DNA from 2 places in the Singulisphaera chitinilytica genome. Region 2 is predicted to be linked to the other one. Evidence: riboswitches for the same ligand, from Rfam matches in the RefSeq annotation. Region 2 holds a riboswitch; the other holds the start of a gene.

Region 1 (14,898 bases), 4.2 Mb from region 2:
AACCTCGAAAATGGGGCGGGCGTTGCAATTCAAGCCCGCTGATTCGAGAGACCTTGCATCACGTCAGCATTCGATGAGCCTGGGAAGATTTCACAAAGTGATAGATTGCTCACGCCAGAATCTCGTTGACGATATTCCCTTCCACGTCGGTGAGGCGGAAGTCGCGCCCCTGGTAGCGGTAGGTCAGGCGCTTGTGGTCGACGCCGAGGAGGTGGAGGAGGGTGGCGTGGAGGTCGTGGACGTGGACCGGAGACTCGACGGCGTGGTAGCCGAGCTCGTCGGTGGCCCCGTGGGTGATGCCTCCCTTGATGCCGCCGCCTGCGAGCCACATCGAGAAGGCTCGCATGTGGTGGTCGCGGCCGGGGTCCTTGCCCTTGCCCTGGAACATCGGGGTGCGCCCGAACTCTCCGCTCCAGACCACGAGCGTGTCATCCAGCATCCCGCGCCGCTTGAGGTCGGTCAGGAGGGCCGACGTGGCTCGGTCGGTCTGGCCGCAGCAGAGATCCATGTAATGCTGGAGGTCGCCGTGGTGGTCCCAGTCGCGGTGGTAAAGCTGGATGAAGCGGACCCCGCGCTCGGCCAGGCGGCGGGCCAAGAGGCAATTGGCCGCGAAGGAGCCGTCGGCCCGCTCGACCCCGTACAGTGCGCGGGTCTCGGCCGACTCGCCGGAGATGTCCATCAGCTCGGGGACGCTCGCCTGCATCCGGAAGGCCATCTCATACTGCTGGATCCTCGCCTCGATCTCGGGGTGATGCACGGCGCGGTCTCGCACGCGATTGAGCGAGACGACGGCGTCGAGGGTGTCGCGCTGGCGGCCCTCGGAGATGCCCGCGGGTCGATTCAGGTACGAGACGGGGCTGCCCCCCGCGCGGAACTCGATCCCCTGGTACTGGCCGGGGAGGAAGCCGCTGTGCCACTGTCGGGTGGAGATCGGCTGCGGGCTCCGGCCGCCGGGCGTGTCGGAGGTCATGACCACGAAGCCTGGCAGGTTAGCGCACTCGCTGCCGAGCCCGTAGGTCAGCCACGAGCCCATGCTGGGTCGGCCCTGGATGGCCGTCCCCGTGTTCATGACGGTGTGCGCCGGGTCGTGGTTGATCTGGTCCGTGTGCATCGAGCGGATGATGCAGAGGTCGTCGGCGTGCCGGGCGATGTGGGGCAGATAATCGCTGATCTCCTGCCCCGACTCGCCATACTTGCGGAAGGTGGTGAGGGGGCGGAGGACCTTGAGCGCTTGGTCCTGGAGCTGCGCGATCGGCTGCCCCTTGGTGAATGAGTCGGGCATCGGCTGGCCGTCGAGCGCGGCGAGCTTCGGCTTGTGGTCGAACGTCTCGAACTGCGAGGGCCCCCCCGCCATGTACAGGAAGATGACCCGCTTCGCCTTCGCCGGGATGTGGAGCCGTCCGAGGGCCCCGTCGACGGTCGAGGGGCTCCCGACCGCCTCCGCCATGAGGCTCGGGCCGAGGAGCGACGCCAATGCGGCCGAGCCGATCCCGGTCGAGGTCCGACCCAGGAAGGCGCGGCGGTGGAGCAGGTGGGCTCCGGATTCGCGTTCGTTCATGGGAGTCAGTCTCTCGTGATCGTCTCGTCGAGGTTCAGGATCACCCGGACGACCGACGTCCAGGCGGCGAGGTCGGCGGCATCGAGCGCGGGATCGGCCGGGATCAGGCCGATCGCCAGGAGTTGCTTAGCGGCCTCGCGGTCGGCCCGGTACTCGCCCCGGTGCTTGGCCAGGAGCGCCGACAGTACGGCCCGCTCCGAAGGGACCGGAGGGCGGGAGAGGACCCGACGCCAGATCCAGCCCAGGCGTCCCTCGTCATCGGCCGGGCCTTCCTTGAGGGCCTTGGTGGCGAGGGCGCGGGCGGCCTCGACCTCGCTCGGGTCGTTCAAAAGCGCGAGGGCGGCCTGCGGGGTGTTCGAGGTCGGCCGGTTGGCCGTGCACATCTCGCGGCTGGGGGCGTCGAAGGCGAGCAGGCGGGGGTGCAGCAGGGTGCGCTGCCAGTGGATGTAGAGGCCTCGGCGATACTGATCGGGGCCGACGCTCGGGGTGTAATTGCGCGGGGGGAAGTTGAGGAACCGCCAGTATCCCTCGGGCTGATAGGGCCGAACGCTCTCGCCGCCGACCCGATTGACGAGGATCCCGGCCGCGGCGAGGGCCCCGTCCCGGATCGTCTCGGCCGGGAGCCGGAATGACGTCTGCCTCGCGTAGAGCCGGTTGGCCGGATCGACGTTGGCCAGCTCCTCGCGAGGCTGCGACGACTGGCGATACGCCTTTGAGGTGACCATGAGCCGGACGATCGGCTTGATCCCCCAGCCCCCTTCGCGAAGCTCGACGGCCAGCCAGTCGAGCAACTCCAGGTTCGTGGGCCACTCCCCTTGCGAGCCGAGGTCCTCGAGCGACTCCGAGAGCCCCGAGCCGAAGTACGTCTTCCAGAGCCGATTGACGACGACGCGGCCGGTCTGGGGGTGCTCGGAGGAGACGAGCCACCGGGCCAGGTCGAGCCGGCTGGCACGCTGGCCCTTGGGCCGATCCGGGGCCTTCATGAAATGCGGCGTGGACGGCTCGACGACCTCGCCGGTCTCGTCCATCCAGTCGCCCCGATGCAAAACTCGGGTGATCCGAGGGGGGCCGGGAACGGCGACGATCGTGCGTCGGATCGAACCTTCGAATTTGGCGAGGGCCGCCTTGCTCGCCTTGAGCCGCTTCTCGGCCCTGGCTTTATCCTCCGGGGAGCTTGCCGCCTTGAGCCCGGCCTCTTGCGTGTGGACCTCGGCGGCGAGCCTGGATCTCCTTGCGATTTGCTCGGGCGAGGGCATCTCCAGCGTCGGCTTGGGGGTGCCGACCCCCGGCTGCTGGAGGTCGGCGAAGAAGGCCGAGAAGGCGTAGAAATCGCGGGTGGAATAGGGGTCGTACTTGTGGTCGTGGCACTCGGCGCAGGCGAGCGTCGCCCCCATCCAGACGGAGCCGGCGTTGCGGACCCGGTCTGCGGCGTAGCGTGCCAGGTACTCCTTCGCCTGGGCCCCGCCTTCCTCGGTGGTCAGGCCGAGCATGTTGTAGGCCGAGGCGACCTTCTGCCAGGGGGTCGGATCCGGGAGCAGGTCCCCGGCGAGCTGCTCGACCGTGAATCGGTCGAACGGCAAGTCTTCATTGAAAGACTTGATCACGTAGTCGCGATAGAGCGTGATCGAGCGGTTGACGTCGGAGTGATACCCGACGGTATCGGCGAACCGCACGAGGTCGAGCCAGCCGACCGCCATCTTCTCGCCGTAGTGGGGCGAGGCGAGCATGCGGTCGACGAGACGCTCGTAGGCGTCGGGGCGAGGATCGGCGAGGAAGGCGTCGACCTCCTCGGGCTCGGGCGGGAGGCCGAGCAGGTCGAGCGAGAGCCGGCGGATCAGCGTGGTCCGATCGGCCTCGGGAGAGGGGGCCACGCGTTCGGCCTCGAGCCTCGCCAGGATGAATCGGTCGATCGCATTGCCGGGCCAGGAGGTGTCCTTCACCGTCGGCAATGAAGGGCGCTTCGGCGGCACGAGGGACCAGTGTTCGTCCCATTTCGCCCCCTGGGAGACCCAGTGCTTGAGGGTCTCCACCTCGTCGGGGGTGAGAGGCTTGCCCGCCTCGGGCGGGGGCATGATCTCGGTGGCGTCGTCGCTGATGACCCGGGCGATCAACTCGCTTTCGTCGAGGTTGCCGGGGACGATCGCGGCCGCGCCGCTCTCCAGGAGGGTCTTGGCGTCGTCGGCGATGTCGAGCCGGAGCTTGGCCTTGCGGCTCCCGGCGTCCGGCCCGTGGCAGCGGAAGCAGTGCTGCGACAGGATCGGGCGCACGTCGCGGTTGAACGAGACGGGGGGAGCCTCGTCGCCTCGGGCCTGGGCGGCCCAGAGGCCGAGCGCGACGAGCAGGGTCGCGCTCCAGAGGCCCGATCCGCCTGGAATTCGGCCGGCGGTCATGCTCGACATCCTCAGATCCAGTTTCGTGCCCATCGAGCCGTCTCGACGGGCAAGGGGGGGCGGGTCTCTTCTACAATCTTCGCCCGCAAGACCCTTCGCGTCGAGCTTTTTCGCAAATGAGAGCCTATTCCCGTGGCTCCATCCCCCGCCGGCTGCCGTCCTGGGCGTTGATTTTTCGATTGAGGGGATGTCCCTCCCGACAAGTCCCCTGCTTTGATTGGCCGTCGATGCTTTATGCTAGTCGGAGTAGGAATGGATCCGTCTCCACGCACGAATTGCTCGAGCCGAGCCCGACCATCATGGCCTCCGAAACGAAGATCGAGTTGTTCGGGCGGTCGTTCGCGATCGCCCCGGGAATCCTCGTCGAGCCGGCCTCGGAAGGGCGGGTCGTCCTCTGGCTGCCCGGCAGGCGCGAGGGGGGCTTCCAGTCCTGGGAGCGCATCGCGTCGATCGCCGGTTCATCGGCCGACGCCGACGGGGGGCTCCTGTCCGTCCCAGTGGTGGCAATCGAGGTCCGCCAGGCGTTGGGCCTCTCCCTGGGAAAGCTTGCGCGCAAGCTGATGAGCCGAGGCGCGGATCACGGCTGGACCTTGCCGAACGGCGAGTCGGGCGAGCAGGTCGGCGCGAAGCGCACGGATCGGCGGCTCGTCTGGGCCGAGGCTGCCGGGGCTTCGCTCGACGTGGCCAGGATCCGGGGGAATTGGGCTCAAAGCCGGGGGTGCCAGGAGATCGGCGCGGGCCTCTTCCTGATCTCGGGCATCGAGTTCGCGAGGCCACAGGCCGAGGTCGCGTCGGCCGGGGCGGGAGGGGCGTTGCCCCCGCCGAGGCCCCCGGGAGATCGCCGAGCGGGCCCTGAAGGCCGCCCGAGACCGCGGCGACGCCCGCCTCTCGGTCCTGGCCCTGTCCGACCTCGGCCTGGCCCACCTCTATGCCGGCGACGCCCGCTCGGCGAGCCAGGTGCTGGAGCAGGCCCTGGGCGAGGCCAGGCGGCTCGGCGACCGGGCCCTCGAGGTCGACGTCCTCGGCAATCTGACACAGGCCGCGCACACCCTGGGGGATCTCGCCAGGGCCTATGAGCTGGTGATCCCGGTCCTGGACTTCGCCCGCCAGACGGGGGATCGCTACGGCGAGAAGCTCGCGCTCGACCGACTCGGCCAGGTGCTCCTGGCGCTGGGCGACCGCGACGGCGGCCTCGCGCACCTGGAACAGGCCTGGTCGATCGCCGCAGAACTCGGGGACGTGAAGCACGAGGCCGACCTGCTCTGGAGGGCGGGGATCGAGCACGCCGAGCTCGGGAATCGCGACCAGGCGATCGGCTATGCCTCCGCCGCCGTCGACCGCCTGCGACGGCTCGGGAACCCGGCGGCCGACTGGTATGCCCACCACCTGGCGAACTATCGGTCGAGCCTGGGGGGCGAGCCGGCCTTGTTGCCGTCGCTGAGCTCGGGGGGCTTCTCGTCGAGGCCGACGTTCGTGGGCGCGGCGGCCGCGCCGGCGCCCGGGCCGACCGTCGAGGGGCCGGGGTTGCTGCGCATGGCCATCACCGCGGCCAAGGCGATGGTCACGTTCGTCGGATCGGGGTTCAAGACCGCGACCGCGGAACTCTACCGCGAGCGCCTCGCCACTTGCGCGACCTGCGAGTTCCACACGGGCGTGCGCTGTCGGGTCTGCGGCTGCATCACGGCCGCCAAGGCCAGGCTCCTGCACGAGCGATGCCCGGCGAACCGCTGGACCGCCTGATGAGGCGGCCCAGCCGATTCGAGGGTGCAAAGCCTTGTCGGGTCAGGCCTCGTTGTCGGGCGTGCCGGCGTGGATCAGGAGGTCGATGCTGCCGGGGAGTTGCTCGGCGACGGCCTGGATGACGTCCCCCTTCATGGCCTTCCAGAGGGTGCCTCGGCGCGTCGTGCCCAGCAAGAGCAGGTCGGCGCCGTGGGTCACGGCCATGTCGAGGATCGCGTCGGGGATGTCTCGCGCCACGCCGTAGAGCAGGCGGAGCGGGACGCCCACGTTCTTGGCCTGCTCTCTCAGGCGTTCGAAGAGGGAGAGGGCCTGCTCGTCCTCCTCGAGCTTGGGGGGGATCGTCGGGCCCATCGGCGTGACGGCCAGGTGCCTGACGAAGAGGATGTCGAGCTCGGCCTGGCGGTTCTTGCACTCCTTGATGGCGAACTCGATGAGCTTCGGGTTCCCCTGGGTCGCCACCATGATCCGCTCCTTGGGCGTATACGCCCCCGGCTGGATCATGGACGGCTTCTTGGCGGTGACGGCCGGCCCGGCGGCGTGCTCGGCGGCGATCAGGGCCGCGCGATAAGCCTGGGTCCGGTAGCTCGCCGCTCCGACGACCACGGCCACCAGGGCCGAGAGGCCGAAGCCCATCCAGGTATGCCCCACCAGGACGGTGATGAGCACCTCGGTCGCGATGGCGGCGACGGCGAAGGTGACGTACCCCGTGCGGGCCGACTTGGTGAGCGGCACCGCGCGGTTGGTCACGATCGTCACGAGCCGGCCGGCCAGGCCCGTCACCAGGACCAGAAGCGCGAACCCTCGGGCGTCGGGCTTGACCACGCAGATCGTGCTCTCGATCGCGATCATCACGACCGTGAGCACCATCATCAGGAGCCGTTCGTGCCCCTTGAGGGCGAGCTCGAAGTTGGTCGACGTCGTACCGAGGTTGATCGCGATCGCCCCCACGACGCCGATGGCATAGAGCCCCGAGAGCACGGTGACGTTGGGGAAGACTAGCACGACCACCGCCGGCACGATCGCCGCGATCAGGAGCGGCAGCATCGGCATGCCGAAATTGTTGAGCCCGCTGAAGACCTTCGGCAGCTCCTTGTCGCGCGAGAGCATGAACTGGATCGACACGAGGTCGGCCAGGGCCGTGTTCACGGCCGAGAGCAGGAGCGCCGCGAAGACGACCGACGCGACCTTGGCGAAGGTCTCGCCGACGTAATGCACGGCGATGACCTTGAGCATGTCGTCGGTGTGCGCCGGCGTCTTCGGGGCGCTGTAGAGGATGCTGTCAGGCAGCGTGTTCATCGCCGCCGCGAGGATCAGGTTCAGGAGCACGATCTCGATCAGGACCGGGATGATCGACTTGCGCGCCGTCTTCTGGACGGGCTGGACCATGATGCCGGTCATGTTCGCGATCGCCTCGACGCCAGAGAGGGCCAGGACGATCTCGGTGAAGCCGATCCAGGACTTCCAGACCCCGTCCTTGAGCGGCGATTCGAGCGAGAGCGGCCCGATGGCCGGGTCGTGGATCGGCACGAGGCCGGTCATGTGCAAGACGGCCCTGACGCCGATGACCAGCGTGAGCGCGACCGTCGCCATGGCGATGAACATCGCCACCGTCCCCGCCTTCGCCGGGCCGAAATAGTTGAGCCCGCCGATCAATAAGATCGTGATGGCCGCCAGGATCGCCTCGATGGGCATCCCGAAGATCGCGAGCCCGTGGAAGCCTAATGCCGCCTCGAGGTAGTGGAATGCGTCGAGGCAAGAGAGCGACGCCGTCACCACGTAATCGGCGCAGAGGAGCAACCCCCCGATGACCGCCAGGAGCTGCGAGCGATGCCTGGCCGATGAATAGACGCCGCCGCCGTCGGGGAAGAGGCGGCAGATGATCTCATAGCTCCAGCCGACGCCGATGAGCAGCACGCTCATCAGGGCGACGAACCAGAACGAGGCCCTGCCGTTGAAGGCGAAGGCCAGACCGAGCACGTAGAGGCGGCTGGTGCCCCAGTCGCCGAAGAGCATGGGACCCGCGTGATACCAATGCAACTCGCGCGGACGTTCCCCAGTGGCCAGCATGGTCGACCGTTTTTCCTTCCCGATCGTTTTCTAGAGTTCTTGGGGGGTCACCTGCAATGGGGGCCGGCTCCACGAAGCCGGCAATCGCTGGCCGGAAGTGATCGACCTGGCGGGAAATTCCCCTCGGACGCCTACGAGGTTAGCTGTCGGGCTCGGAGCCGAAGGTGCCCCGTCGCGTCCTTGGACGCGATTCGCCCCAAGTTTTTGGGTCCCCCGTTCTCTCATCATTCCCGAGAGATTCGGCGCTCACATCGACAATATCCCCAAGAACACCTAATCGCCGTGAATTAAAAAGAACCCCGGACCCTTCGTCAAGAGGGACACCCAACCGCCGGGTCATTCAAGGGTTCCGACATCCGCGGCCGGACTCGGGACGTTGCTCGCGGGAAACGGATCGTCGAATCCATGGCCCCTGACACGTCTCTTCGGTCGGGCTGTTTTGTGGGCGGTCGGGGATCATGGCCTCGTCGCGGGAGGCGGTTCACGAGCATCGCCACCGTGCATCCGATTGTGACGATCAGGATGAACTCGATCAGGCGGCGGCTCGTGAGCCTGGGCAGGCGTGGGGGCCTGCGCGAGGGGCCTCCGGGATCGGGGGGCGGCAGGCCAACCTCGAAGACGTAGCCGAGGAAGGGGAGAGCCGTCGTCAGGTCGATCAAGGCGATCAGGCCGATTCCCAGCAGCGCGAGCCTCTCATCCCCGACCGTCGCGAGGGCGAGCAGCCAGGCCATCGACCCGGCCGAGGCCAGGGCGAGGCTCTTGAGCCGACGGACGGTGAGCCGAGGAAGTCGCATGCTGCTTGAGGAGTCCATCGACGAGACGACGCGAGTCAGTCCGGCGAGTGCCTCATCGTAGTCGAGGACGATCGAGTGGGAAACCACCTTGGAAACGAATGCGATCGGTTTCGACGCCCCACTCCCTTGCTCGCCCTGGCCCCGGCCTCGTATCGTTGCGGACGGCCTCGGCCGCTCGAGGCCCTCTTGCGACGACGCAAAGCGTCCTCCCTCAATAACGAGCCCCGACATGCGATATCCGTTGGCCCTGGCCCTGATCGCCCTCGCCGCGACCCGATCCCTGGGCGCGGAGCCCTTCTTCGAGACGAGGGCCATCTTCGCGCCCGAGGATATCCACAATCACGCCTCCTGCGTGACCGAGACCTCGGGCGGCGACCTGCTCGCGACCTGGTATCGCGGGAGCGGGGAGCGGAAGGCGGACGATGTGGTGGTCCTCGGCTCGTGGTTCAAGCGCGGGGCGAAGGCCTGGAGCCCGCGCTTCACCCTCGCCGACACCCCCGGGTATCCCGACTGCAACCCCGCGCTCTTCGCGGCCCCCGATCGTACGATCTGGCTCTTCTGGCCGACGATCCTCGACCACCGTTGGGAAGGGGCATTGCTGAAGTTCGCCGTCGCCAGGGATGACGGCAAGCATGACGGCCCCTTGCCCTGGTTCCGCGAAGGGGTCATCCACATGACCCCGCGCGCCTTCGACACGGCCGTCGCGAAGGCGATCGGCTCGCTGTCCGAGGCGGAGGCGAAAGGGGAGAAGGAACTCCTGAACCGCTACACCGAGCGCTCGAAGGATGAGCTCTACCAGCGGCTAGGCTGGATGCCGCGCGTCCGACCGCTGGCGTTGCCCTCGGGGCGCTGGCTCCTGCCGCTCTATTCCGACACCTTCGACGGCTCGATCATGGCTATCAGCGACGACAAGGGGGCGACCTGGGCGACGAGCGCCCCGATCCTCGGGTTCGGCAACATCCAGCCGAGCCTCGTCCGCAAGAATGATGGAACTATTGTCGCATTCATGCGAGATAACGGCAGACATCACCAGATTCGGCTCAGCAGTTCGAAGGACGACGGCCAGACCTGGGGGCCGGTCACCGACTCGACGCTCCAGAACCCCGGCGCGGGCGTCGACGCCATCCGGCTGGCCAACGGCCACTGGGCCATCATCTACAACGACGCACAGAAGGGGAGGAACTCGCTGGCCCTCTCCGTCTCCGACGACGAAGGGGCGACCTGGAAGTGGACCCGGCACGTCGAGAAGACCGGCGTCGAGCAGGACCGTTTCCACTACCCGTCCCTGCTCCAGACCCAGGACGGCCTGATCCACACCACTTATACCCGTCGCCTGAAAGGCGAGGGGAGCACGATCCAGCACACCGCCTTCAACGAAGAGTGGGTCATGCAGGGGGATGCCCCCTCGGGGAAGTGATTCAGAACGGCAAGAGCCGCCGGAACCCATGCCCGAGGATCACCGGGAAGAGAGCGAGGTTCCTCGCGAATGCCCTGGCGGGCGAGTAGCGAGGAGCCTCGGCCGGCTCCCCATCCTGGAGCCGGCTCAGGGCATGGGCGAGGGCCCGCAGGTGGGTGGGGCCGAACGGGCCGTCGTGGATCCGGGCGATCAGGTCGGCCGGGAGCCCGGATACGCCATGATAGGCTCCCAGCCAGGCCCCCAGGATCGCCGCGATCGAGTCGGTGTCGCCCCCCGCGCCGATGACCTCGGTCAGCGCAAGCTTCGGATCCTGGCCATAACGCAGGAAGCCGAACGTGGCGAAGGCCACGCTATGCACGACGAATCCGGTGGTCTTGCACCGCGAGGCGGCGGCCTGCGTGTCGACCTCTAACCTGGCAAGCTCCGCGGCCTCATCGACGGCGAGGCCCAGCGCGTCGATCGTCACGATCCGACGTGCCTGCGCCTGCACATCCTCGCGCGAGGCGGATCCCTGGCCACGCACGCTGGCCGCCGCCAACTCGGCCACGTAGAGGGCCCCCTCGACCGCACGCGGGTCGCAGTGCGTCGTCTCGGCCAGGGCCCGGCCGAAGAGGTTCCTCGACTCGAGGCGTTCGTGGAAGAACGAGCCGATCACGGCCGCTCGCATCGCCGCGCCGTTGCCGGCCGACATCACGCCGCTGGGTGTTATCACCAGGCCGATCCGCAGGCCCGCCTTCAAGGTGGCTCGCCCGGCGCCCCAGGGGAGCCGGCAGCACCAACCGAGCAGCGAGCGCCGGAAGGCCCTGGCGCAGCGTTCTGCGTCGGTTGGCTCCTGGATGAGGCTCTGCGCAATCAGGGCGGATAATTCGGTGTCGTCGGAGACGAACCCGGTGCGCCCCAGCAGCCGGAACCCCTCAATCCGCCCGAATCGTCGGGCTATCCGCCGCGCCGACAGTCCTTCCGTCGCGAGGCCGAGTGCATCCCCGAGCGCGGTCCCGAGCAGCGTCCCGGCGACGCGATCTTCGTGGCTCATACGGCTTCTTTCACCACAGTTGTTGTAGGAAGTTGCCGGCGTGCGCAGGGGTGTTCTCAAAGTGAGGCCGATTCGATCTCGCATTTAAATGGAGATGCGAGAGGCAGTTGCATCGATGTTGCTCGCTGAGAAGCCCCGATGGCACGATGGTTGCACATCAACGATAACCAATCAACGCACGAGTCACCACATTTCAAGGGTTTCACCGAGGCGGGTTTCGTCGGGTGTCTATCGCGTTGATGGCGGCGATCGTCGGGGCCATTTCAAAACATTCGAACCCCCGCGTCGCAAGCCACGAACTAAGGTTGTCCATAAGAGGACAGGCCGAAGCGTGAAGAGTCTCACCAGGAGGGTGTAAGCCGGGATCACAGGGAATGTTCCCCCTTCTAGTCAGCCGGCTCCTCGTCGAGCGGCTTTCTCATTTTGGGTCGATGTCTTCCGCCATGCCCCGAGCGTGGGCGGAAAACTCCCTGTGTAGGCAGAAAATAATGATCACACTATCGCATTTCGATAGGCTGGCCGAGTCCGTCGATCTCATCGCGCGACACGTCGATTATCCTGGCAAGCAGGAGGTCGTCGACCGTTGTGCCGAGGAAATCGCGGAGCTCTATCAGGCGGGCCAGATCAGCGACAACCAGGAAGGCCTGCTGCTCGGAATCCTCCGAGGCGAATACCAGAAGCAGCACGCCTGATCCCAGGTGTAACTCCGGCGCGGGCCATTTGCCGAGGACCGGGTCCGGACCCGTCCGTCCCGGTAAGCGGCCCGCGACCTCATTGCTAGCTTGCAGAATTCCATGCCGCGATGGAATTGGACATGTGATGGGGTGAGCGAACGTCTCGGCGTCCGCCTTCTTGCTTCTTGGCTTCGGCCGGGGAAGGGGGCGAGGATGTCGGATACATTAACGGGTGAGGGCCGCGTAAAACCGAGGCCCTCACCCGTCCTCGTCGCGTGGCAATGCTCCTGGCGAATCGATCAGCCGTGGGCCTTGGCTTCGCGGTTCCGCTTGCGGGTCTCGGCGGCCTTCTTGGCGGAGGCAGAGCGTTGCTCGGGAGTTCGATCGGCGGAGGCGGCTCCACCCTTCTTGCCCCCCTTCTCGCTGGAGATGTGGGTATCGGGCTTGCCCCGGCCGCTGCCCGACTTGTTCCCGCCGCCCGATTCCTTGTTCACGGTCGCCCAGGCGCGGCTCCCGGCCTCGCTCTCGGGCACCCCTCGGTTCTCGTAACTTTCGGCGATGTGCTCGGCCTTACGTTTCTGCTTGTCGGTATACTTGGACTTGTCGCCGCGAGGCATGGCTTGTCTCCTTTCCGGGGCTGGCCTGCAGGCCCGAATCGATGAGTTAAGACCTTGCCATGGGTTAACGCAGATGGGATGCCAAATCTAAAGTTCGCCGATGTCTGACGCACCATTTCTTCGAAATATACGCTTGCTATGAAATCAAATCGGACTCCGGGCAAGGAGCATCGGGCCGAACACCGAGCGATTGGGAAGGGCCGATGAAAACGGAGATGCTCATCCGCAAGGCTGTGCCCGCTGACCTGGAAGCGATCGCGGAGATCTACAACGAGGCCATCCTGAACACGACCGCGACCTTCGACCTCGAGCCCAAGACGCTCGAGGATCGGGCGGCCTGGTTCGAGTCTCACGACGACCTGCACCCGATCCTCGTGGCCGAGGTAGGAGGCCATGTCGTGGGCTGGGCCTCGCTGGGGCGCTGGTCGGAGCGGGCGGCCTACGACGAGACGGCGGAGACCTCTTCCTACGTCCACTCCGAGTTCCGCGGCCGGGGCATCGGGCGAGTCTTGAAGTCGGCGATCATCGACGAGGCCAGGCGGCTCGGCTTCCACTCCTTGATTTCGAGGGTGGTTGCGGGGAGCGCCGAGAGCCTGCACATCAACGAGTCTCTGGGCTTCGAACGCGTGGGGACCCTCAAGGAGGTCGGCCGCAAGTTCGGCAAGCGGCTCGACGTGCATATCCTGCAGATGATCCTCTGACCTGAGGATCGGCCTTCAGCGCTCGAGGGCCGAAGGGATGATCAACTTCCCTTCCCAGGTCCAGACGCCGAACTTGCGGACGAGTAGCCTGTCGGCGCTGCCGGGGGCGGGGGGCGCGTCGTCTTTGGGGATCCATCGGGCGTGGGCGTCGACGATCGCGCGATGCTGCGGGTCCTTCGCCAGGTTGGTCCACTCGTGCGGATCCATCTGGTGGTCGTACAACTCCTCGGAGCCGTCCGCATAGCGGATATAGCGCCAGCGTTCGGACCGCACGGAGTGGTTGCCCGGGCAATGCGTGGTGATCGCCGGCCAGGCGCGATGGGCCTTCGGATCATGGATCTGCGGTGCGAGGCTGTGCCCCTCGAGCCGCTGCTTCGCAGGGAGGCCGACGAGGTCGACGAGGGTCGGGTAGATGTCGAGCAACTCGGCCGGCTGCTTGCAGCGAGCCCCCTTGGGGATGCCGGGGCCGGCGAACATCAAGGGGACGCGCGTGGATCGCTCCCAGAGCGTGTTCTTGCCGGTGATCCCCTTTTCGCCCAGGTGCCAGCCGTGATCCGACCAGAGGACGACGATGGTGTTGTCCGCCTTGCCGGTCGCCTCGAGGGCGTCGAGGACGCGCCCGACCTGGCTGTCCATGAAGCTGGTGCTCGCGAGGTAGGCCCGGACGAGAGGACCCCATTGCTGGGTCCGCCTGAGCCACGAGAGGCGGGGCTCAGGCAGCTTCCAGTGCAGGTACCAGGCGAAGTCCGGGACATCGTCGCGGTCGTCCTCGCGCACCGGCGGGAAGATCAGGGACGACTCGGGGTGCATGTCGAACCAGCGACGCGAGGCGAAGCAGGGGACGTGCGGGAGCCGGAAGCCGACGCCGACGAAGAAGGGCTTGTCATCCGGCAGGGACTTCAGCCGCTTGATGGCGCTCTCGGCAATCTTCCAGTCTCCCTGGCGTTCGTCGTGGTCGGGGAAGACGCCCCAGTCCATGGCCTTGATCGGGTCCGGGGTCGTGACGAACTTGTGCGGGGGGTAGGGCATGGCGCCGATTTCTCCCCACTCCTGAAACTCCTTCGATCTGTCGGCGGGGGGGATGGAGCCGTCGTGGAAAATCTTCCCGGCCGCGAAGGTGGAGTAGCCGTGCGAGGCCAGGTATTGCGGCAGGGTCACACTCTCCTTGAGGGCAGGTGATGCGCGGAAGCCGGGGTGGAGCGCGTAGATCCCCGTCGTCGAGGGCCTCAGGCCGGTCAGGACGCTGCTGCGGGAGGGGTTGCAGAGGGGGGCCTGGCAGTGGGCGTTTGTGAAGAGCGCCCCCCTCGCCGCGAGCCGATCGATGTTGGGGGTCTTCGCCTGGGGATGACCCTCGAGGCATCCCACCCAGTCGTTCAGGTCGTCGATCGCGATGAAGAGGATGTTCTTCGCGTCCTTGCGGGCCTCTCCCCGCGCCGGCTCGTTGGCGCCCGCCGCGCTCAGGGCGAGCATGAGACACGTGATTGCCGCTGCCATGGGCAAAGTCGCACCTTCCAGGTCGATTCGGGGCTTGGTTGGAACTCGCTATTGTCCTCACGTATGTGTTCGAAGTCGACCCATCTCATCCCGACAGGTCGGCTCATTGGGAATGAGCCGGAAATTCCTCGCCGCCGGGGATTTTGCGTGAGGAGCTGGCCCTCATGTGGCATTAGTCATGGATTTCGCGATGAGACGGAAAGGGGAGATCAGGATGACACGAATGTCTGAGGTCCTTCGCGACGTGAGTCGACTCTTCGAAAGAGGCACGCTCGCCGCCGAGAGCGATGGAGAGCTCCTGGAACGCTTCGTCTCCAGGCGTGATGAGGCGGCCTTCGAGGCGATTGTCTCGCGCCACGGCCCGATGGTCCTGCGCGTCTCCCGGGACCTGCTCCGGGACGACCACGCCGCCG
Region 2 (14,898 bases):
GGGCACGTGCATGTTTCGGGTGGACAATTTTCGTCCGCCCGGGCGCTAACGAGTGGATCGGCGATGGTGAGAACATGGGAAGGGGTCGACACCTCGTTGCCAACTTTGTCGCCCCTCGACATCACGTCTGTCGTTTTGTCACGTTGCCGTGTAGAGGGGGCCTCGCCTCGGCCTTCGGCTCGGGTTGAGGGGTGAGATGACGTCACTTCCTCCAGGCGAACTCCGCTCAACTCGAGCCATCTGGCGTCTCAAATCATCGAGTTTTATGGCGGACATCGGTGAATCGAGCATGAATGGCTCGCTATGCGGCTTTTGAAAGCCAGGGATCCCGCGGAAACCTGGCCTCGATCACCAAAGCCGAAGTATGCGCCGGAGACGAATTCGCGGCCTCGGACGACGTCCAAATGAAGCGAGGACGGTTTGAGCCCGCACGATCCTGGAGGAATCTTCAATGTCCCGGGACGGTGAGCGGCTTGCCGTTATCCTTGGGCCCGATCTGGAGCAGGAAGGGGACGGCCGACTCCGCCCATTCGCTGGCGTCGGGGAAGCCCGAGGCCCGGCCGCCGAAGGTGGATCGGAGCATGTCGGTGTCGATGATGCCCGGGTTCAAGGGGACAGCAATTAGCCCCTTGGGAAGTTCCTGCGCCAGGGCCCGGGTCAGGCCCTCGATGCCCCACTTGGTGGCACAGTAGGGGGCGACCTCCGGGGAGGTCGATCGGCCCCAGCCCGAGCTGAGGTTGACGACGACCCCGCTCCCCCGCCCGATCATCGCCGGCAGGAAGCTTCGGATCACGTTGGCGACCCCCTTGAGGTTCACGTCGATGACCCGGTCGAAGTCCTCGGCCGAGACCTCCCATAAGGGCGCGTTGGGATTGATGAGTGCCGCGTTGTTGATCAGGAGGTCGGGGGGCCCGTGTCGGGCGAGGATGCCCCTGGCCCAGGCCTCGACCTGCCCCGCGTCGACGACGTCGACGACCTCGAAGTTGGCGGCGGGGCTCGGTTCGAGGCGGAGTTCCTCGATGGCCTCGGCGGAACGCCCGCAGCCGATGACCTCGTGGCCGAGCTTGCCGAATCCGGAGACGAGGGCTCGGCCGAGCCCTCGGGTGGCCCCGGTGATGACGATCCGCTTGCCCTTGGCGCCGCTGCCCATGCTCAGCTTCTCCGGTCACGATTCTTCACGATGTCGATGGTCGGGGGTCGGCCCGCCAATGTAGTCGGCCTCGGGGGGGAAGGCCAGGCGTCGGGGTCTCTTGTTGCAATGCCGCCCCGGCCGTGAAACACTGGCGCCGGGCCTCGGCACGAAGGACATAAGGGGCCGACCGCCCGCGAGAGTCATCGAGGAGGAAGATGATGGATGGGGATCCCAAGGGCGTCGGTGCCGGCCTGGCGCACGACGTCTTGCATGCGGAACGCAAGCCGCTCGACGCGATCTTCTCCCCCAGGACCGTCGCCGTCATCGGCGCGACCGAGAAGCCGGGGAGCGTCGGGCGCACGATCCTGTGGAACCTCATCTCGAACCCGTTCGGCGGGACCGTCTTCCCCGTCAATCCGACCCGGCCCAACGTGCTCGGGATCAAGGCGTACAAGCGGGTCGCGGATGTCCCCGAGCCGGTCGACCTGGCGATCATCGTGACTCCGGCGGCGACGGTGCCGGACGTGATCGGCGAGTGCGCGGAGGTCGGGGTCCGCGGGGCGATCGTGATCTCGGCCGGGTTCAAGGAGGTCGGCACGGCCGGGGCCGACCTCGAGCGCAGGGTGCTCGAGCAGGCGAGGAAGGGGCGGATGCGCCTGATCGGCCCCAACTGCCTGGGGGTGATGCGCCCCCTCGGCGGCCTCAACGCGACGTTCGCCGGCCGGATGGCCCTGCCGGGGACCGTCGGCTTCCTCAGCCAGAGCGGCGCCCTCTGCACGGCGATCCTCGACTGGAGCCTGCGCGAGCACGTCGGCTTCAGCGCCTTCGTGTCGATCGGCTCGATGCTCGACGTCGGCTGGGGCGACCTGATCGACTACCTCGGCGACGACCCCCGCACCAAGTGCATCGTGATCTACATGGAGACGGTCGGCGACGCCCGGTCGTTCCTCTCGGCCGCACGCGAGGTCGCGCTCACGAAGCCGATCATCGCGATCAAGGCGGGCCGGACCGAGGCCGCGGCCAAGGCCGCCGCGTCGCACACCGGCTCGCTCGCGGGGAGCGACGAGGTCCTCGACGCCGCCTTCAGGCGCTGCGGGGTGCTCCGGGTGGACACGATCTCCGAGGTCTTCTACATGGCGGAAGTCCTCGCCAAGCAGCCGAGGCCCAAGGGGTCTCGCCTGACGATTGTGACCAACGCGGGAGGCCCGGGGGTGCTCGCGACCGACGCCCTGATCCGCCGAGGGGGCTCGCTCGCCGAGCTGGCGCCCGAGACCGTCGGCACCCTCAACACCTTCCTGCCCGACGCCTGGAGCCACTCGAACCCGATCGACGTCCTCGGCGACGCCGACGCCGGGCGCTACGCCAAGACGCTCGAGGCCGTGGCCAAGGATCCCAACAGCGACGGCCTGCTCGTGATCCTCACCCCCCAGGCGATGAGCGAGCCGACGCAGACGGCCGAGCAACTCCGCCCGTTCGCCAGGATCGAGGGGAAGCCGGTCCTCGCGAGCTGGATGGGGGGGGCCGACGTCGCGGCCGGCGAGATGATCCTGAATCAGGCAGGGATCCCGACCTTCCCCTACCCCGACACCGGGGCGAGGGTCTTCCAGACCATGTGGCGCTCGGCCTACAACCTCAAGGGGCTCTACGAGACCCCCACCCTGCCCGACGACTCCGAGGACGTCGTCGAGGCGAGGTCTCGGGTCGATGCCCTCGGCTCGGCCGTGCGCCAGTCGGGCCGGACGATTCTGACCGAATTCGAATCCAAGCAAATCCTCGCGCTCTACGGGATCCCGACCGTTCCCACCCGCGTCGCCCACACCGAGGACGAGGCCGTTGCGGCGGCCGAGGAAATCGGCTACCCGGCGGTGCTGAAGCTCTTCTCGGAGTCGGTCACGCACAAGACCGACGTCGGCGGCGTGCAGCTCAACCTCACCGACGCCGACTCGATCCGGCGCGCCTATCGGGCCATCGACCTCTCGGTGCTCGAGCACGCCGGACCCGGCCATTTCCAGGGGGTGACGATCCAGCCGATGATCCGCAGGGACGGCTACGAGCTGATCGTCGGCAGCAGCCTCGACTCCCAGTTCGGCCCGGTCTTACTCTTCGGCACCGGGGGCCAGCTCGTCGAGGTCTTCCGCGACCGGGCGTTGGCCCTGCCGCCGCTGACGACCACGCTCGCGCGCCGGATGATGGAGCAGACCCGGATCTTCGAAGCCCTGCGGGGCGTGCGCGGCCGCAAGCCGGTCGACGTCCCGGCGCTCGAGCAGCTCCTCGTCAGGTTCAGCCGGCTCGTCGTCGAGCAGCCCTGGATCCGGGAGATGGACATCAACCCCCTGCTCGCCTCGCCCGAAGGCCTGCTTGCGCTTGACGCCCGGGTCATCGCCCACGACATCTCGGTCCCCGAGAGCGAGTGGTCCAGGCCTGCGATCCGCCCCTATCCCATCCAGTACGTCTCCCCCTGGGTCGCGAAGGACGGCGCACACGTCTTGATCCGGCCGATCCGACCCGAGGACGAGCTGCTCCTGATCCGGTTCCACGAGACCCTCTCGGAGCGGAGCGTGGCCTTCCGCTACTTCCACGCGATGAAGCTCAGCTCCAGGACCTCGCACGACCGCCTGACCCGCATCTGCTTCAACGACTACGACCGCGAGATGGCGCTCGTGGCCGACGGCAAGGACCCGGCGACGGGGACGAACGCGATCCTCGGCGTCGGCCGCCTGAGCAAGCTCCACGGCCAGGACGAGGCCGAGTTCGCCATGCTCGTCTCCGACGGCTTCCAGGGGCGTGGGCTCGGCTCCGAGTTCCTCCGCCGCCTGATCCAGATCGGCCGCGACGAGAAGCTTTCCCGGATCTCGGCCGACATCCTCCCCGAGAACCGGGAGATGCAGGCCGTCTGCCGCAAGCTCGGATTCCACCTCGCCCACGAGCCCGGCGATGGCGTCGTCAAGGCGGTCATCGAGCTTTGACAGCCCGTTAGAATATTGCCCCCGCATGAATGAGGACGTTCGCGCACACCTGCGACAGCGGGGCATGCGTCGGAGCCGGCTGCGAGGCCTGGAAGACGTGAGCAAGCGTTATACGATCGCGGCTGCGGCCCACGACCTGGCCCAGAGCCTTCGCCTGCTCACCGGGATAGGCAAGCCGAGGGCCCTGCAGGGCTCAGGAGGGGCCTCGGCGCACAGTCTACTCCTCATCAATGGGAATGATGACATCCCTCATGCTCGGGATCGCGCCACCGGAACTCGCGGCTATTTCAACGGGCTATTTGGCGCGATCTCTTTGCTCATGGAAAGAATTGTGACAGAGCGGATCTTTGAAGCCGGGATCGCGACGGCGGGGTTCTTTGCCCCGGGAGCAGGCCTCCCGATACCGACGTTGCGGAACATGCGATTAGCAAACGGAAGCTTCGAAGCGATCGGAACGCCGATTTCGCGACGCGACTCGTGTACCTTGAGGCGGATGCCCTTGTCATCCGCCCCGATGACGGTCCCTTCGAGTGTCGTCACGACCGAACGCTGTGCGGTGGGAGGTCGTTCATCAACCTCGATCTTGCAGGAAGTTCCGGGCTGTAGAATCGCCGGGCTGGCGATGATTTTGATCGGCCTCGGTTTCGATTCATCCGTCTCTTCCGGAGATCCAATGACCGACGACGCAACCAACAGGGAGAGGGACGACACAACTGCCAACTTAAGGCGGCTTTTCATCTCTGAATGAACTCCATGCCGGCCTACCGAGCGGCCTTCACGAAGGCGAGTGCCGCCCATACCGCGCCGGAGTTCTAGCAAAGCCGAGGGATTATGTCCATCCAACCCGTGCGCCCGCGGGAACTACCCTACGAGGGATTAAGGATAGCACTGCCAGGTGATCGGTATAGTTATAACGAAGTTTCAGCCTGATGCTTCGTCGGCTCGAGTCGTCGGGCGATGAGGCCGCGTTCCATCCTTCCAAGACCGTCGGTCGCCTGATGTCCCGAATAGCTTCGCACTACTTATGGGACAAAGCTCGGGAGGGGCTGCGGATTGAGGCTCGCAACCCTCCCGAGGTCGGTCGATGGGTCAGGTCACTTCGTCAGCTTCCAGCCCGAGGTGTCGGCGGTCAGGCCTTTGTGGCCTTTGTACTGGTCGTAGACCTCGTTCATCTCTTCGACCGTGTCGAAGTAGCCCACGATGTGTGCCGCGCTGAAGGTTTCGCCGACCTTGACGGGCTTGCCGTGGACCTCCTCGATCATGACGATGATCCCGCCGGGCCGCATGCTGCACCAGGCCTCGTAGACGACGTCCGGGTCGAGGGTCAGGCCGGCGAGCCAGGGGCCGGCCTTGCCGGTCTTGGGGTCGCGGAGGTGGTAGGCGCGGATGAATCGTTCCGGGGTCCGGTTCAGGTCGCGGCGGTAGCCGTACTTGAGGTCGGGGGGGAACGGCGTGAAGAACTCGCTGGAGGGGATGTGCAGGCCCTTGGGGCCGCTCAGGTAGCTGAGATACATCTCGCTGAACGTGTCCCCCTTCTCATGCCGGACGCAGCCGGGGGTGTCGTTGCGGAGGAACATCTCGTCCGACGCGTTCACGCTCTCGACTCGGTCCATCAGGATGAAGTACCTCTTGCCTTGCGGGAAGACGACGAGCTGGGTCCACTTCGAGCCGGGCTTGCGGCCGGGGGCGGCGTACTCGAAGTGATAGGTCGTCTTCACGGCGACGAAGTCCTTGCCGCGGATGATCTCGGGCTTCACCTCCTTCATCCGGTGGCAGAGCTGCGGCCCCTCGACCATCCGCTTGCGATGGCTGGTGCCGTGCGACATCATCGTGTAGGCCCGACGCTCGGGGTCGGTCTCGTTCTCGTACCAGCTATAGCGGCCGACGCCGTTGCCGTCGGGGGCGAAGACCTCCTTCGCCCATTCGGCGTCGCTCCCGGCCTCCATCAGCCAGTCGACGACCATCAGGCCGTCGCCGACCTCGCGGAACCCTGTCTCCTTATCGAGGAACGAGCCCTTCTCGATCCCGGTCATCCAGTGCTTCGGGCTCGACTTGGGGATGACGGCCTCGAGCTTGTCCGTCTCGATCTTGATGGCGCGAGCGTCCTCGGTCGCGTCCGCGAGCCCTGCCGCGCCCGCCGACTGCAGCGGGGCCGATCCTGCGACGAGCCATCCCAACGCCGTCGGGATGAAGAGAGCCTTGAAGATTCGCATAAGGGGGGCCTCGAGGAAGGTGGGTCTGACGAACATGGTGGTGTTGTCACGACCGACCATAGCGGAACGGTCCGCCCGTTGCCAGCACGAGGATAGGCCCCACGCCCTCATGATCTGCGAGGACGATTCACGGGTCTCGTAAATTTTAAGTAATCATCTCGGCGAATATTTATTTTTGGCCCTTGGAGGTGGATTGATCTCCAACTTTCAAGGATGCCCGGACGGTCAGGCGGCGTGGATCAGGAGGCTGACGCGCTCGGGGAGCTGCATCATGACGGACTGGATCTGGTCGCCGGCGAGGGCCCGGTAGAGGATGTTGCGGCGCGTGGCTTCCATCAGGAGGACGTCCGCCTCAAGGGTCCGGGCGACTTCGAGGATGGTGCCGGGAATGTCGCGGGCGGTCCGGTACTGGACGCGGAGGGCGATGCCGGCTTCGGCCGCCTCGAGGGCGATCCGATCGATGATCTCGCCGGCCCGCTTGTCCTCGGCCAGGGTCGGCAGGGCGTTCGGGCCCATCGGGGTATAGGCGATCGGCCGCAGGAAGAGGACGATCAACTCGGCGTGCCGCTCCTGGCATTCGCGGAGCGCGAACGCGATCAGGCTCGGCCTGTCGCCGCTGATCGGGACCAGGACACGCGCCTTGATGGCGACCGGGATCGGCGCGGGGGCGGGCTCCGTCTCGCTGAGCAGGCTGCCGCGGAGCTGCTTGGGTTTCGCACGGCGCGGGAGGGAGCGTCGGGGGCGTTCGCGGGCCGTGAAGGCGGAGCTCGCCGCCGTGCGAAGACGCTTCGGCCCTTCCTTCTTCGGCAGGAACCCCTTGAGGACGGGGCGGAGCGATTCGGCCAGGAACTCGAGTCCCATGAAGAGGACGCTCGTGATCCAGTCGAGCATCCCGGAGAGGAACAAGGCGATCATGCCGACCGCCGCAAACGTCACGACCGTCCAGAGACGCTGTGGGAACCGCATCGGAGCAAATACCCGGCTCGTCCCAACGCTGAGATCGGGCCCGGGGGCGATGGGCCGGACGGACCCTCCCCGCTGCGAGTCGCAAAGGGGAAGGACCAGGGGACGTTGCGGGGACCGATCTCTCGAGATCGGGTCGCGCCAACTGCGGGACGGCAGCCGGCGCGTGGTCTACTCCTCGGACGCCTGCGAGGTTAGCTGACGGGCTCGGGGCCGAAGGTGCCCCGTCGCGCCTTATTCGACGCGATTCGCCCCAAAAAGTTGGGTCCCCCGCTCTCCCGGCCCCCCGGGAGACTCGGCGATCTATCAGCAACGTCCCTTCTCAACCAAGAATGATTCCAACGCCGCGAAGACTCTTCGTCAAGAGAGTGGTCGCCGGGCGTATGACGATTGCAACGTCGTCATCCGGGATATCGCGCGCAAACGATACGCGAGGAAGAGATAAGGCGGAGTTCACGTCGCCGATGGCCGCGCGGCCGGGCGAGGCGGGGGCAGGCAGCAGTCGACCGGGCAGACGTCGTGGTTGGCGCCGAACATCCCGATCGCCCGGCGCACCGCCGTCCCCCGGAACCGCTCCTCGATCAACTCGCCGAGCATGGAGACGAAGGCCGGGTGGGTGCCGACCGTCCCCGCCCTGACCATGTTCAGGCCTATCTCGGCGCAGGCTTTTTGAGCCTCGTCGTCGAGGTCGTAGAGGACCTCCATGTGGTCGGAGAGGAACCCGACCGGGTGGACGACGACATCCTCGACCCCTTCCTGGCGGAGCTGGCGGAGGTGGTCGACGATGTCGGGCTCGAGCCAGGGGTCGGTCGGCCGCCCGCTCCGGCTCTGGTAGACGAGGCGGCAGTTCTCCGGCTCCGCGCCGACGGCCTCGGCGATCAACTGGCAGGTCTCGGTGAGCTGCGCCTCGTACCGGCAGTTCGCCGCCATCGAGCTGGGGATGCTATGCGCCGTGAAGGCCAGGCGGGTCGCCTCACGACGCTCGGCCGGGATCTGGGCGAGGGCGTCGCGGACCCGGTCGGCGTTGGCGGCGATGAAGTCCGGGTGGTTGTAGAAGACGCGGATCTTGTCGATCGGCGGGGCCGGGCCGCCCACGGATTCCTGGGCCCGCGCGACGTCCTCGCGATACTGCCGGCAGCTCGAATAGGAACTGTACGCCGCCAGGACGAGGCCGAGCCCACGCTTGACGCCGTCGGCGGTCATCTTCGCCAACGTGTCGGCGAGCAGCGGGTTCCAGTTGCGGTTGCCCCAGTAGATGGGGACGTCCAGGCCGCGCCGTTTCAACTCGGGCTCGAGCGCGGCGATCAACTCCCGGACCTGGCCGTTGATCGGGCTGACGCCGCCGAAGTGGTAGTAGTGCTCGGCGACCTCGAGCATCCGCTCTCGCGGCACGTTCCGGCCTCGGAGGACGTTCTCCAGGAACGGGATCACGTCGTCGCGATGCTCGGGACCCCCAAAGCCGACCACGAGGACGGCGTCGTAAGACTTCGGCATTTCCGGTTCTGCTGTGCCCATGCGTCGGGAGTCCCTGGCCATTGGCGGGTGGAGGCCGACCCCTGCCCCATCCGGGCGGACGGACGATGGGATCGGCCTGCGATATTCTACAGCTGCGGGCCACCCGCCTTGAAGCCGAGCTCTCCCTGCGAATGCGAGGCCATCGAACGCGGCGTCATGCATCGGGAGTATAAATTGGATAAGTTGTGAAATGTATGAATGTGGAAACGAAGCCCGTCCGAGCTTTGCTGCTCATAACCCCTTTCGATTTCTATGGGCAGGGGATTTCGCGATTGATCTGTCGTGTTACAATTGTGAGAGGTCTTGGGCGCGGTGTTCGATGAGGGGGGACTCGGGTGATCGGGTCGAGGCTCCAGGGGACATCGTGCGCCCCGAGATCGTCCGCCTACGGCGCAGCGGCGTCGATCCTCGAATCAGGAGTCTCCGGTGATCATCGCAGATCGCTTGTCGGCAACGCACTTGAGGAAGTTGATCCGGGGACGACGACCTGGGCATCGGGCGCCGAGCCTGCTCCTGCTCTTGAGCCTGGCGGTGGGGCGTACGCTCATCGCCGAGCAACCGCCGGCGGACGAGGGCTCGATGCCCGTCCAGACCCAGTTGCAGATCCTGACGGACCTCAACATCGCCGAGCACGTCATCGAGCCCGAGCCGTTCACGGATTGGTGCAAGCCGGTCCTCATCGCGATCCGGGATCGTTTCCAGAAGGACAAGTCCAAGCGGGACGTCGTGCTGCAGATCACGCTTCACACGAAGGGAAAGCCCGACATCGAGCCGGCGGGGCGACCGGCCCTCTCCGACGCGGAGGTCAAAGAACTGACGGCCCTCGTGTCTGCGGAGAAGGCCCCGCATACGAAGCTGGTCGACTTCACCTTCCGGATCGAGGCGGCCGTGAACGGGGGTGTGGAGGACAAGTCCACGCCCCTGGTGCCGAAGCTGGAAGCGCCCGACGACCGCCGCTTCTCCGAGTTCAAGGCCGCCACGACCGAGCAGAGGCTGGCCATGCTGAAGGCCTGGGTGAGGGATGAGTCGATCCCGCTGCTGGCGGTCTTCTGCGGCGAGGCCGAGCCCAAGTTCGAAGGGGTGAGGAACCTCGGCAAGGCGCTCGAGAAGATCGAGCCGGGCCAGCCGATCGACGTCGCCGCCCTGACCGACCGCAACCCCGACTTCTGGCGGGCCATGATGGAGATGCAGGTGGGGAACTTGCTGGTCCCCTGCGCCCGGATCGCCCTGCATCTCGCCAACGGCGAGGTCGAGCAGGCCCGGCGTTGGCTCGAGATGGCTCCCTTTTTTGACAACGGCAAGACCGGGGCGAGCCGCTGGCTGGCGAACATGCGTCGATTCGTCATGCTCTTTGATAAGGATGTCAATGAACGAGTGCGTGAGGGTGTCGCGCTGCACGACAAGGGGAAGTACGAGGAGGCGTTGAAGATCTATGCGGATCTCCTGAAGTCCTATCCCGGATCGGCCTACGCCCGCTTCGAGCAGTTCCACACGCGGCGGACGCAGATCATGGAGGCGAAAGGTGGAATCGCCGAGGCCCAGGCCGACTGGCCCGAGGTCCACAAGGCGATCCTCGCGTGCGACCCGCTCTATCCCTCGGTGGCCCAGGCGAAGGGGAACGTCGAGGGCTACCGCGTCGGGCTGCGGATGGAGATCGACAAGCTGTTCAAGGATCGGGACAGGGCCGAGACCGACCTCGTCCGCTATGCCGACATCGCGCTCGACCTCGACGCCTACGGGTTCGCCGGGTTCCTGTACTGGAACGCCCTGACGAGGATCGAGCCCGAGGCCTATGGCAAGCGCGACCTCGTGGGTTACTTCCTCTACTGCCTCGACAGGCTCGGCGTCGAGAAGATCCGCGAGAACTTCGAGGGTTACGACGCGGCGGCGCTCGCGAAGATCGCCGCCGAGCGTCGCAAGGCGATGGAGGAGTCGCCGATGTACCGGCTCTTCCGGAAGGACGCGGAGGAGAAGAAAGGGGACGAACCCGAGCGGAAGGGGGATCGGTGATCGTTCCCGCGGTTACGGCTTCGCGAACCCTTCGAGCGGCTTCTCCTGGGGATCCCCCTCCCGGAGCCGATAGGCGGCGTCGGCGGGGATGTCCTTGTAGACGTCGACCTTCCCCGAAGGCCAGCGCACCTCAAGGGACTCGATCCGCTCGGCGGGGCCTAGGCCGACGTGGATGCGGGGGTCGTTGGCCGAGAGGAAGCTGCCGCCGCCGAAGCGCTGGGTGACCTGGCGATGGCCAGCGGCGGTCAGGGTGAGGCGGGCGCCGACGGCGTCGCGGTTGGAGCCCTGTCCCCCTTCGAGGTGGAAGAGGGCGAAATGGCCGGGCGTCGAGGCCCCCTCGTTGTGGAAGTAGGCCAGTGGGCTGTTCTGCGAGAGGATTAGGAGGTCGATGCGGCCGTCGTTGTCGAGGTCGCCGAGTGCAAGGCCCCGGCCGAGGCGCTGGACCTGCCAGGGGGAGCCCGCCCGGTCGGAGACCTCTTCGAGATGCCCGCCGGGGAGGCCGAGCAGGAGCTGCGCGGGCATGGCGCTCGGGATTGCCGGGCGGTAGTCGTTCACGTGGCCGTTGGCCGAGGCGACGTCGAGCCGGCCGTCGTTGTTGGCGTCGAGGAAGGCGAGGCCGAAGCCGAGCAGGTAGCGGCTCGGCGCGACCATCCCCACCACGGCCGAGTGATCGGCGAACTGGCCCGAGCCGAGGTTGCGGAAGAAGGTGGTCGACTCGCCGTAGAAGTTGGTGACGGCCAGGTCGATCAGGCCGTCGCCGTCGAGGTCCCCCGCGGCGACCCCCATGCCCGCCTGATAGCCCCCCGCGGCATTCGTGGCCACGCCGACCTCGGCCCCCTCCTCGCGGAAGCGGAAGCCGCCGAGGTTCTTGAAGAGGAAGTTGGCCGTCATATCGTTGGCGACGAAGAGGTCCATCTTGCCGTCGTCGTCGACGTCGGCCGCGACCACACCGAGGCCCCGGCCGTCCTTGTCGACGATCCCGGCCTCGGCCGTCACGTCGGTGAACGTGCCGCCGTCGTTGCGATAGACGCGGTCGGGCTCGGCCTCGAACGAGCGCGGGACGCAGTAGAGGTGTCGGCCCGGCTTGTCGGGGTCGGGGCAAGGCGGCGAGCTCACCGGGTCCCACTTGAGGTACTGGCAGACGTAAAGGTCGAGGTCGCCGTCATTGTCGAGGTCGGCGAAGGCCGAGGAGGTCGGCCAGCCCCGATCGCCCCCGAGCCCGACCTTGCTCGTGACGTCCTCGAAGGTGCCGTCCCCCTTGTTGCGGTAGAGGGCGTAGGCACGCCAGCGAGTGACGAAGAGGTCGGGGCGGCCGTCGTTGTCATAATCCCCCACGGTGACGCCGTGGCCGAAGCCGAGCCGATGGGCGATGTCCCCCGCCTTATCCGTGACGTCCTCGAAGGTGCCGTCCCCCTTGTTGCGATAGAGCCGATCCCCGACCGCCTGGGCCGCGGCCGAAGTCGAGCCTCCCGCGGAGGGGGCGAACCGACCCCCCTGCACCGCATAGACATCGAGCCGGCCGTCGCCGTCGAAGTCGAGCACCCCGACGCCCCCGCCCATCGTCTCTGGGAGCCGGCGCAGGTCGGTCTGGTCGTTGTCGTAGGTGAAGCGGAGGCCGACGGCCTCGGCGTCGTCGCGGAACGTGGGTATCGAGACGCTCTCCGTAGCCGATCCCGTCTTGGCCACGGGCCCGCGGGTCGAGACGGTCCTCACGATGCCTTCCGTGGTGGAGGGGAAGATGAGGCTGGCGAGCGTCTTGCCGGCGTCGTTCCCCTTGGCGGTCGAGGAGCCAGGGCTGGCGAGGCGCCCGAGGGCCGGTTGGATCTCGGGATCGTCGGGGACTTCGCGGGCCCGGAGGGTCCACCAGCCCTTGGCCTCGAAGCGTCGCCCGAGGGCCTCGGCCGTGCGGGCCAGCTCGACCGTTTGAGAGGTGTCGCCGGCGGCGACCGCGCCCATCAGCTTCTGGTAGACGTCCTTGGCCCGGTCGATCTCGGCCTTGCGGTGTCGGCAGGTCGCGAGCGTCTCGGATCGGCCGAGCTGGGCGGAGAGGTCGGCGAGGCGTCCCCAGGCGTTGGCGTCACCCGGCTCGAGCTCGACGCGTTGTTCCAGAGCCGAGAATTCCGCCTCGGCATCGCCCCGGAGGGCGGCGAACCGGGCCCGCAGCCCCGCGACTTCGGCGGGTCTGAACCGGTCGATGGGTAGGTGCTCGGCCGCGTGCTCGGCCGCGTCGGCGTGCCTCGAGTCGAGGGCCCAGGTCAGTCGGGCCTCGCATGTGTCGGGGTCATCGGGCCGTCTCGCCTCGCAACGCTTGAGCCAGGCATCGGCCTCGTCGAAGCGGCCTGAGCGCATGGCGAGGTTAGCCCGGCCGAGCCAGACGCGGTCATCCTCGGGGGCCTTCCGTTCCATCTGCTCGAGCGACTCCCGGACGGCCAGCACGGCGGCGGGCTGGGTCTCGATCAGCCAGTGCATGTGCAGGAGGGAGGCCTGGTTGCGGGCGGACCACCAGCGCGACTCGATCCGGCGGGCGATCTCGCGACACCTGCCCGTGTACAAGGCGAGCTGGTCGGCGAGGCGGCTCGCCTTCTCGCCGAGTTCGCCGGGGCCTTTGAGGGCGAGGGGCAGGCTCTCCTCGGCGACGGCCAGTCGGCCGTGGTCGAGGGCGAACTGGGCCCGCTCCAGCGCCGCGCGTGGGCTCATGACCGACTCGCGAGGGACCCGCTTCCACGCGGCCAGGGCAGGCTCGACGTGGCCGAGGCGGGCCTCGCAGACGCCCAAGGGGAACTCGACCTCGTCGCGCCCCGGCCATCGGGCCGAGAGCTTCGCCAGGCGAGCCTGCGCCGGCTCGTGGTACCCCTGGGCCATCTCGCGTTCAGCCTGGCTTAATTCCGCGTCGTAGCACCAGGCCTCGACGCCCCGGGCGAGTCCCCACCCCAGCGCCGCGAACACGGCCGAGGCCGCGACCACTCGGCGCGCGGTCCACCTGAACTTCTTGCGATCGAGCACGTCGTTTGCGCCCATGGCACGAGGACCCTGATCTCGAGCTGGGGGGAAGACCGTGCTTTCTTCTCCACTCTCCTCTTTAGGATGGCGCGAGGGTGGAAAAAGAGAAGCGGTGCCTCGGATTCGCATCTCGAATCCGAGGCACCGCTCTTGGGTAGATCAAATCGAAGCGATTAAAAAATTCGTCGCTTCATAAAATTTCGGGATGACGGATGGCGGGACCTGAACCTCGATCCAGGACCCGCACAATGCGCCCAACTCCGCTCAGAAAGCGTCGGAGCTGATGACTTCGCCGTTGGCCTTGGTGCCCAGGGCCCACCACGTGTTGATCGCGAGCGAGCTCTTGATGAAGCGGACGCTGCCGTCGCCCATCAGGACGTTCGCACCGCCGGAGTGATTGCTGGTGGCGTTGGTGATGTGCGAGTGGTCGGCCGAGTAAGTGCCACAGGTGTTGCAGCCGAACCGGCACTGGCCCCACTGGTACTTAGTCGAGGTCGGCGGGACGATGGTGTTGAACATCGTCATGGCCTCGGAGCCCCATGCCCAGTAGTAGCCGCGATTGGAGGCCAGGCCGGCGCCCGAGGTCGCCGTTGCGAAGGAGTTGGAGCAATTCTGCAGGGTCGTCATCGTGTCGGCGATATTCGAGTTCACGTCGTAGTACGTGTTCGCGCCGCTGATGTTGACGCCGGTCGCCCAGGGCTTGCGGATGTCGCCGCCGGTGCCCACGAGGCCTTCGCTGAAGGCGACGGTGTTCGAGGTGCCGTCGGTACAATCGGCAATGCCATAGGCGACGCTATAATAGAAGAGGCCGGTGCTACCCTGCTGTGAGACGCCGCAGGGGCTTGAGCTCGTCCCGCCGTCGGCGCGATCGCTCGTACCTTCGCTAGCGTAGTAGCTGTTGAAGAAGGTGCGGCCTGCGCCGCCGTCGGAGGGGCAGAGGAAGCTTGCGATTCGCGTGTTGGTGACGGTCGAGTTGTAAGCGAACGAGGGGCCCGAGATCGGGTCGAAGTAGAAGTTGGTGGCGTTGTAGAGCGCGGTCTGCTCGAGATAGCCCATCAGCAGACCCTGGGCGCTCCACCCCATCCACGCGATGCAGGCG

Evidence for each region. Region 2 has a riboswitch for cyclic di-AMP ahead of ACOYYX_RS00380 (universal stress protein). Riboswitches for the same ligand answer to the same signal wherever they lie in the genome.
Region 1: another riboswitch for cyclic di-AMP. It lies ahead of ACOYYX_RS22760 (universal stress protein); the one in region 2 lies ahead of ACOYYX_RS00380 (universal stress protein).

Annotation. Positions count from the first base shown of each region.
Region 1 is NZ_CP186274.1:5,724,966-5,739,863, reverse strand. It holds gene ACOYYX_RS22780 (DUF1501 domain-containing protein) at 110-1,558, opposite strand; gene ACOYYX_RS22775 (PSD1 and planctomycete cytochrome C domain-containing protein) at 1,564-3,981, opposite strand; gene ACOYYX_RS22770 (hypothetical protein) at 4,248-5,024, shown strand; gene ACOYYX_RS22765 (DUF6171 family protein) at 4,906-5,688, shown strand; gene ACOYYX_RS22760 (universal stress protein) at 5,731-7,755, opposite strand; cyclic di-AMP (ydaO/yuaA leader) riboswitch at 7,869-8,010, opposite strand; gene ACOYYX_RS22755 (hypothetical protein) at 8,067-8,549, opposite strand; gene ACOYYX_RS22750 (sialidase family protein) at 8,779-9,966, shown strand; gene ACOYYX_RS22745 (ADP-ribosylglycohydrolase family protein) at 9,968-10,999, opposite strand; gene ACOYYX_RS22740 (hypothetical protein) at 11,488-11,691, shown strand; gene ACOYYX_RS22735 (plasmid stabilization protein) at 11,973-12,290, opposite strand; gene ACOYYX_RS22730 (GNAT family N-acetyltransferase) at 12,494-12,991, shown strand; gene ACOYYX_RS22725 (sulfatase) at 13,007-14,485, opposite strand; gene ACOYYX_RS22720 (sigma-70 family RNA polymerase sigma factor) at 14,709-14,898, shown strand, end outside.
Region 2 is NZ_CP186274.1:105,824-120,721, reverse strand. It holds gene ACOYYX_RS00400 (SDR family oxidoreductase) at 449-1,150, opposite strand; gene ACOYYX_RS00395 (bifunctional acetate--CoA ligase family protein/GNAT family N-acetyltransferase) at 1,348-4,098, shown strand; gene ACOYYX_RS00390 (hypothetical protein) at 4,381-4,836, opposite strand; gene ACOYYX_RS00385 (hypothetical protein) at 5,193-6,311, opposite strand; gene ACOYYX_RS00380 (universal stress protein) at 6,537-7,277, opposite strand; cyclic di-AMP (ydaO/yuaA leader) riboswitch at 7,442-7,585, opposite strand; gene ACOYYX_RS00375 (ferrochelatase) at 7,728-8,789, opposite strand; gene ACOYYX_RS00370 (hypothetical protein) at 9,216-10,799, shown strand; gene ACOYYX_RS00365 (FG-GAP-like repeat-containing protein) at 10,812-13,817, opposite strand; gene ACOYYX_RS00360 (DUF1559 domain-containing protein) at 14,064-14,898, opposite strand, start outside.